One region of the Kitasatospora sp. NPDC127067 genome, then DNA from elsewhere that is predicted to be linked to it. Evidence: riboswitches for the same ligand, from Rfam matches in the RefSeq annotation. Region 1 holds a riboswitch; the other holds the start of a gene.
What was found. Region 1 has a riboswitch for thiamine pyrophosphate ahead of thiO (glycine oxidase ThiO). Riboswitches for the same ligand answer to the same signal wherever they lie in the genome.

Region 1 (4,204 bases):
GGCTGGGGGCGCCCCCGGTGCCCATGATCAGCCGGGAGGAGAAGGCCGTCCCGGCGATGGTCAGAAGGTCGTCGGCCATGGTTCAGCCTCCCTGCACGGCGGTGAGGATCTCGATCCGGTCGCCGCCGGCCAGCGCCGTCCCGGGCCACGAACCGCGGGGCACCACGGCCTCGTTGAGCGCGGCGGCGACACCGGTGTTGGCGGCGCTGACGGCGGCCACCACCTCGGCGAGGGTGGTCGTGGCGGACACCCGGCGGGGCTCGCCGTTGACGGTCAGGGCGATCTCGTTCGGGGTGATCTCGTTCGGGGCGATCTCGGTCATGCGGAGGCCTTCGCAGCGGGGGGTTCGGGGGAGAAGCGCAGGGGCGTGAACGGCCTTGCCGTTTCGGGGACTTCACCGGTGGCCAGGTACTCGGAGACCAGGTCGGCGGTCACCGGGGTGAGCAGCACGCCGTTGCGGTAGTGGCCGGTGGCGGCGACCAGCCCGGGCAGTGACGTCGGGCCGAGCAGCGGGGCGTTGTCCGGCGATCCGGGGCGCAGCCCGGCGGAGGTCTCCAGCAGCGGGAGTTCGGTGATTCCCGGGACCAACTCGTGGGCGTCGCGCAGGAGTTCGTACACCCCGCCGGCGGTGACGGTGGTGTCGTAGCCCTGCTCCTCGGTGGTCGCGCCGACCACCAGCTCGCCGTTCTCCCGGGGCACCAGGTACAGGTGCCGGCCGCGGACGACGGCGCGGACGTTGCGGGACAGGAACGGGCGGTAGGCGTCCGGGACGTGCAGCCGCAGCACCTGCCCCTTCACCGGTCGGATCGCGGGCAGCACACCGTCGGGCAGGCCGGGCAGCCGGTGGCTGTGCGGGCCGGCGGCGAGGACGACCTGTCCGGCGCCCACCCGTTCCCCGGTCGAGAGCCGGGCGCCGGTCGCGCGGCCGTCCTCGACCAGCAGCTCGACGGCCTCGGCGCGGTGCAGCAGGACGTTCGCGTTCTCGCAGGCGGCGGCCAGGGCGGTGAGCAGGCGCCGGGGGTCCACCTGGTGGTCGTCCGCGACGTGCAGGCCGCCGCGCACGCCGGGGGCGAGCATCGGCTCCAGCCTGCGGGCCTCCCGGCCGGTCAGCCAGGTCGAGTCCAGACCGAGCCGCTGGTGGAAGGCGTGCAGCTCGCGCAGTTCCTCGCGGTCGTCGGAGTCCAGCGCCACGGCGACGGTGCCGCAGCGGCGGTAGCCGGTGTCCCGGCCGCCGCTCGCCTCGGAGAGCTCGGCGGCGAAGGCCGCGTACCGCTCGTTCGAGGCCATCCCGAGGCGCAGCAGCGGCTCCTCGCCGTACTGCAGCTCGGTGACCGGGGCGAGCATCCCGGCCGCGACCCCGGCGGCCCCGCCGCCGGGGGAGGGGTCGACCACGATCACGTTCCGCAGCCCGCGCTGCGCGGCGCGCCAGGCGACGGCGAGGCCGATGACGCCCCCGCCGATCACCAGCACGTCGGCGTGGGCGCCTGATGGCAAGCGTGACAAAGCTGCTCTTCTCCCTTCGCCGGTATGACCCGGATCAGGTTCGGACGGTCGCAGGCCGTGCCAGCCCGCCTCTCAGCCCGGTGCGCCGGGCTCCCGTGTGGTGCCCCCACCTTAACGCCGGGGGTCGGCCCGGCCGAAGGCCCGTACAGCGGGCGGACGGCCCGCAGGCCGCCGCGTCGCGCTGAGTACAGTGACGGGCGTGGCAGAGCTGAGCGGAACGGATCAGGTGGTCGTCGTCGGAGCCGGGCTGGCCGGGGCGCAGTGCGCCCTCAAGCTGCGGCAGGGCGGCCGGCAGGGGCCGATCGTGCTGGTCGGCGAGGAGCCGCACGCGCCGTACGACCGGCCGCCGCTCTCCAAGGACGTGCTGCTCGGCAAGGCCGACTCCACCGCCCTGGACATCGACTACGGGCAGCTCGGCATCGAGCTGCTCACCGGCCGCCGGGCCACCGGACTGACCCCCGGCGTGCTGCACACCGACGGCGGCGACCTCCCGTACGGCTCGCTGGTGATCGCCACCGGCGCCGTCCCGCGGGCCCTGCCCGGCGCCGAGCGCGCGCACCTGCTGCACACCCTGGACGACGCCCTGGCGCTGCGCGCGCTGCTGCGCCCCGGGCTGCGGCTGGTGCTGGTCGGCGCGGGCTGGATCGGCGCCGAGGTGTCCACCGCGGCCCGCGCGGCGGGCTGCGAGGTGACCGTGGTCGAGGCCGGCCCGGCGCCGCTGCCCGGCGCACTGCCGACCGAGGTCGGCTCGGCGATGGCCGCCTGGTACGCCGGGGCCGGGGTCGACCTGCGCTGCGGGGTCGGCGTGGCCGCCGTCGAGCCCGGCGCGGTGCTGCTGGCGGACGGCTCGCACCTGCCCGCCGACGAGGTGGTGGTCGGCATCGGGGCCCGCCCCGCGACCGGCTGGCTGGCCGGCTCCGGGGTCGAGCTGGACGCGGCCGGCGCCGTCGTGGTGGACGGGCGGCTGCGCACCTCGGTGCCCGGCGTGTTCGCGGCCGGCGACTGCGTCAGCTACCCCTCGGCCCGGGCCGGTGCCCGGCTGGCCGTCCAGCACTGGGACCACGCCCTGCAGTCCGGCGAGGCGGTGGCCGCAGCGCTCCTGGGCGCGGACGCGCCGGCCTACGACCCGGTGCCGTACTTCTGGTCCGAGCAGTTCGGCCGGATGGTCCAGTACGCCGGCCGGCACGCCGAGGGCGACGAGCTGCTGTGGCGCGGCTCCCCGCGGGACGGCGACTGGTCGGTGCTCTGGCTGCGCGACGGCGTGCCGAGCGCGCTGCTGGCCGTGGACCGGCCGCGCGACCTCACCCAGGGGCGGAGGCTGATCGAGCGCGGTACGGCCCTGGATCCGGCCCGCGCGGGCGACCCGGCGGTGCCGCTGAAGTCGGCCGTCGCGGGGTAGTGCCTGGTGCGCGGTGGGCCGCGGAGGTGGCAGTCTGGTGGCGTGAGTGAGATCGAAAGCAAGATTGAAGCCCTGGTCACCGACTGGATGTACCTGCCCGACATCTCGGAGCAGTGGGGGGTCCGGGTCACCGAGGTGCGTGACCTGGTCAAGAACGGCGGCCTGATCGCCGTCCGGCGCGGGCCGAACAAGTCGCTGCAGGTCCCGGCGGCGTTCATCGACGGCCCGGGCCTGGTCAAGCACCTGTCCGGCACCCTGACCGTCCTGCGGGACTGCGGGTACAACGACGTGGAGATCCTGGAGTGGCTCTTCACCGAGGACCCGTCGCTGCCCGGCAGCCCGATCCAGGCGCTGCGGGAGAACCGCGGCACCGAGGTGAAGCGCCGCGCCCAGGCGATGCTGATCTGATGGCGGCGGACACGCTGCGTACCCGGCTGGCCGACGCCCGGCTCTACCTGTGCACCGACGCCCGCCGGGAGCAGGGCGACCTCGCCGAGTTCCTGGACGCGGCGCTGGCGGGCGGGGTGGACATCGTCCAGCTGCGGGACAAGGGTCTGGAGGCCAAGCAGGAGCTGGAGGCCCTGGAGGTCTTCGCCGACGCCTGCCGCCGGCACGGCAAGCTGCTGGCCGTCAACGACCGCGCCGACGTCGCCCACGCGGCCCGGCCGGACGTGCTGCACCTCGGCCAGGACGACCTGCCGGTGCCGGCCGCCCGGGCGATCCTCGGCGAGGACGTGCTGATCGGCCGTTCCTGCCACGCCGAGTCCGAGGTGGACGCGGCGATCGCCGAACCCGGTACGGACTACTTCTGCACCGGCCCGGTCTGGCCGACCCCGACCAAGCCGGGCCGCCCGGCCCCGGGCCTCGGCCTGGTCTCGTACGCGGCGAAGCAGGACACCGACCGGCCGTGGTTCGCGATCGGCGGGATCGACCTCGGCAACCTGGACGAGGTGCTGGCCGCCGGTGCCCGCAGGATCGTCGTGGTGCGGGCCGTCACCGCCGCGGCGGATCCGCGGGCGGCCGCCGCCGAGCTGTCCCGCCGGGTGCGCGCCGCGCTCTGACCGGCCCGGATCAGCGGGATCCGGGGGCCCGCAGGCCCCCGGGGCCGTCGCCGTCCGTCAGTACTTGCGGACGGTGGCGGCCTCGGCCAGGGCCAGCAGCACCGTACGGGCCCGGTCGTCGGCGAGCGGAGCGGCCTCCAGCGCGGCCAGCGACTGCCGCATCAGCTCCTCGATCCGGTGCTCCACCAGCTCGGGCGCGCCGCTGCGGGCGACCAGCGCGCGCAGCTCGGCGACCTCCGGG
Region 2 (4,204 bases), on a different contig from region 1:
TACCTGCTGGCCACCGTCTACGGCGGCTCGTTCGCCGAGGCGGTCGGCGCGGTGCTGCCCTGCTACTGGATCTACGCCCGGGTCGGCGAGGCGCTGCTCGCCCAGGGCTCGCCCGACCCGCTGTACAGCAAGTGGATCGCCACCTACGGCGACGAGGCCTTCCAGTCGGTGGTCCGCCGGGCGCTGGCGCTCACCGACCGGCTCGGTGAGGAGCTGTCCGCGGCCGAGCGCCGCAAGGTGGTCGAGCACTTCGTGACCACCTCGCGCTACGAGTGGATGTTCTGGGACGCCGCCTGGCGCGGAGAGCGCTGGCCGGTCTGAAGCCGCGCGGGTGCGGCCGCCCGCCGTCCGCCGTCCGCACGGCACCTGTACGACGGGCGGACGACGGGCGGGCGGTGCCCGGTCAGCCGGTGACGAAGTAGCCGGTCAGGTCGGCGACGACGTTCACCGGGCCGCCGTGGTTGAAGACCGAGTAGGTGCCCCCGCCGGTGACCCCGGTGGTCACCGAGTTGGCGACGGTCTGCCCGGGTTCGACGTTCACGGTGGAGGTGTTCGGCGGCAGGCCCCCGCCCGGGAACACCGTGAGGTGGCCGGAGTCGGTGACGTCGGTGATCGTGACGTTGGCCTCGACACCCAGCACGTTCGGGACGGAGCCGTCCGCGGGCACGGCCTGGACGGTCGTGGTCGCCCCCTGCTGGAGCTTGCCACCGGTGATCCGGGTGTCGAGGTTGCGGACCGGCGTCGTGAGCGCGCTGAACAGGCCCCTTCCGGACGGCCCGTAGTAACCGACGACGTCGACGATCACGTGCACCCAGCCGGCGCGGTTGTAGACGTCGATCCGCCCGTCCGCGCCGACCGGCACCACGACCTGGTTCGCGACCGTCGATCCCACCGGGAAGTTGACGTTCGAGCCGTAGGCGGGCCGCTGCGTCCCGCTCGGGTACGCGGTCAGGAAACTGTCCCAGGAGCCGTCCGTGGTGGTGACGTTGAGGACCACCGAGGTGGCGTCCGCGGTCCCCAGCTCGGGGCGGGCGACCTGGTAGCTGCGCACCGCGTCGCCGCCGAGCCGCCCGGTGCCGTCGCTGCGGCTGTCGGCGATCCGGGTCGGGGTCAGCGGGCCGTACTTGTCGGTCGCCGCGGTCCGGTAGTACCCGACCACGTCGAGCACGACATGGGCGGTGCCCGCGTTGTTGTAGACGTTGATCCACGGGGCGCCCCGACCGACCGGACCGACCGCGATCGTGACCAGGTTGGAGATGGTCTGGCCGGCCTTGAAGTTGATGCTGGAGGTGGCGGGCTTGGTGCCGGCCGGGCCGGCCTTGGGGGCGAGCGTGACGAAGCCGTCGGCGGTCGGGTCGGTCACGGTGAGGTTGACCACCACGGCCGTGGCGTCGGTCGGCACGGCGGAGCCGCAGTACATCGGCGGGTGGTTGCCGCAGCGCTGCGAGACCGGGGTGCTGTAGTACTCGCCTTCCTTGAGCGGTCCGAAGTGGTCGTGCGACGGGGTCTGGTCGTAGGAGCGGGTGTCCAGGATCCGGGTCGGGGACATCCCGACGAACCCGGCCGGTGCGGTCACGTCGGCGGCGGCGGTCACGGCCGCCGGTGCCGCGGTCGCCGGGACCGCGGCGAGCGCCGCCACGGTCAGGTTGAGCGCCGCGAGAGCGGCGGTGGACACGGCTGTTCTGGCCCGCATGATCAGGTTCCCCCCTGGTCGATGGCACCGGACGGGTGTTCTTCCGGCACTGGTTGGACGCTTGGGAACGCCGGGGGTTGTACGCCGCCGGACGAATTCTCGGGGGTCACCCGGGGGGTCGGGCTCGGGGTGATCTCGGGGTTCTCTCCGGGCCGTTGGGCCTCGTTCCGGCACTCGCGCCACCGTACGATCGAAGTACCGAAAGCAAGCGGGATGCGGCACCGGACGGCGGCCGACCCGAGGGGAGAAGAGGAACCGACATGGCTGAGCTCTGGAAGTCGCTGCCCTCCTGGGTGCGCAACATCGTCATCCCGGTGCTGGTCCTGGTGCTGGCCTGGAACATCGTCGCCTTCGTGTTCGGCGTCGTCGGCGCCCTGCTCTCGATCGTGATCAAGCTGCTGGTGGTGGTCGGCATCGCCGCCGCCGTGGTGGTCCTGGTGAAGAAGGCCGCCAAGAGCTGACCCACCACCCCGTAACGCCGCCCTGAGGCCCGGCCCCCACGAGAGGGGGACCGGGCCTCGGCCGTTCTCCGGTATCCGATCGGCTACTGGTTGCGGTAGTAGCCGAAGAGGTCGACGACGACACCGGTCGCTCGACGGGACGGGGTGACCGGCTCGTGGGGCGCTCTGGACCTGCGGCGATCGGCTCGCTACGGTGTTGGGCGTCGTGTGCAGGCAACACCGCCTGCGACGCGGGAGCTCGGAGCACCGGGCTGAGAGGACGCTGACCGGGACGTCGACGGACGGACCGACGGCTGCGTCGACCGCAGGAACCTGACCGGGTAATGCCGGCGTAGGGAGTAGAGGTCAGATGACCACGTTCGAAGCACAGCCGCAGTCTGCCCAGGGCGCCCCCAGCAGCGAGCGCACCGGCTACCCGACCCCGGCCTGGCGCAAGTCCTACCGCGAGGGGTCGCGTCCCGACCTGCGCGTTCCGTACCGCGAGGTGCGGCTCACCAACGGCGGGTCCGTCCCGCTGTACGACACCTCCGGCCCGTACACCGACCCGTCCTTCGAGCCCGATGTGCGGCGCGGCCTGCCCGCCCTGCGGGACGCCTGGATCCGCCAGCGCGGCGACGTCGAGGAGTACGACGGCCGCGAGCCGCGCCCCGAGGACGACGGGATCAAGCACACCTCGCCGCGCGGCGGGAACCTGCGCAACCTGGACGCCGTCTTCCCCGGCCGGCCGCGTCGCCCGCTGCGCGGTCGCGGTGGCGCCGCCGTCACCCAACTCGCCTACGCCAAGCGGGGCGTGGTGACGCCGGAGATGGAGTTCGTGGCGCTGCGCGAGGGCCTGGCGCCGGAGTACGTGCGCGCCGAGGTGGCCCGCGGCCGGGCCGTCATCCCGGTCAACGTGAACCACCCGGAGGTGGAGCCGGCCGTCATCGGCACCAACTTCCTGGTGAAGATCAACGCCAACATCGGCAACTCCGCCGTCACCTCCTCGATCGAGGAGGAGGTGGAGAAGATGACCTGGGCCACCCGCTGGGGCGCGGACACCGTCATGGACCTCTCCACCGGCCGCAACATCCACACCACCCGCGAGTGGATCCTGCGCAACTCCCCGGTGCCGATCGGCACCGTGCCGCTGTACCAGGCCCTGGAGAAGGTGGACGGCAGGGCCGAGGAGCTGAGCTGGGAGGTCTACCGGGACACGATCGTCGAGCAGTGCGAGCAGGGCGTCGACTACATGACCGTCCACGCCGGCGTGCTGCTGCGCTACGTCCCGCTCACCGCGCGCCGCAAGACCGGCATCGTCTCGCGCGGCGGCTCGATCATGGCGGCCTGGTGTCTGGCCCACCACCAGGAGAACTTCCTCTACACCAACTTCGAGGAACTCTGCTCCATCCTGGCCTCCTACGACGTCACCTTCTCGCTCGGCGACGGCCTGCGCCCGGGCTCGATCGCGGACGCCAACGACGAGGCGCAGTTCGCCGAGCTGAAGACCCTCGGCGAGCTCGGCCGGATCGCCCGCGAGCACGACGTCCAGGTGATGATCGAGGGCCCGGGCCACGTCCCGATGAACAAGATCAAGGAGAACATGGATCTCCAGAAGGAGATCTGCGACGAGGCGCCGTTCTACACCCTCGGCCCGCTGACCACGGACGTCGCCCCCGGCTACGACCACATCACCTCGGGCATCGGCGCGGCGATGATCGCCTGGTGGGGCACCGCGATGCTCTGCTACGTGACCCCCAAGGAGCACCTGGGCCTGCCCAACCGGGACGACGTCAAGACCGGAGTGATCACCTACAAGATCGCCGCCCACGCCGCCGACCTGGCCAAGGGCCACCCCGGCGCCCAGGCCTGGGACGACGCCCTCTCCGACGCCCGCTTCGAGTTCCGCTGGGAGGACCAGTTCAACCTGGCCCTCGACCCGGAGACCGCCCGCGCCTTCCACGACGAGACCCTCCCCGCCGAGCCCGCCAAGACCGCGCACTTCTGCTCGATGTGCGGCCCGAAGTTCTGCTCGATGAAGATCTCCCAGAAGATCCGCGACGAGCACGGTGAC

Region 2: linked by a shared signal. The riboswitch ahead of thiC (phosphomethylpyrimidine synthase ThiC) and the one ahead of thiO (glycine oxidase ThiO) in region 1 are both predicted to bind thiamine pyrophosphate.

What each region holds. Positions count from the first base shown of each region.
Region 1 is NZ_JBHXEM010000145.1:8,312-12,515, reverse strand. It holds gene ACFWJ4_RS35775 (thiazole synthase) at 1-79, opposite strand, end outside; gene thiS (sulfur carrier protein ThiS) at 83-322, opposite strand; gene thiO (glycine oxidase ThiO) at 319-1,494, opposite strand; TPP riboswitch at 1,498-1,610, opposite strand; gene ACFWJ4_RS35760 (NAD(P)/FAD-dependent oxidoreductase) at 1,694-2,902, shown strand; gene ACFWJ4_RS35755 (Rv2175c family DNA-binding protein) at 2,945-3,310, shown strand; gene thiE (thiamine phosphate synthase) at 3,310-3,963, shown strand; gene ACFWJ4_RS35745 (polyprenyl synthetase family protein) at 4,021-4,204, opposite strand, start outside.
Region 2 is NZ_JBHXEM010000049.1:25,325-29,528, forward strand. It holds gene tenA (thiaminase II) at 1-321, shown strand, start outside; gene ACFWJ4_RS20620 (hypothetical protein) at 404-1,693, opposite strand; gene ACFWJ4_RS20625 (DUF5326 family protein) at 1,954-2,154, shown strand; TPP riboswitch at 2,375-2,509, shown strand; gene thiC (phosphomethylpyrimidine synthase ThiC) at 2,504-4,204, shown strand, end outside.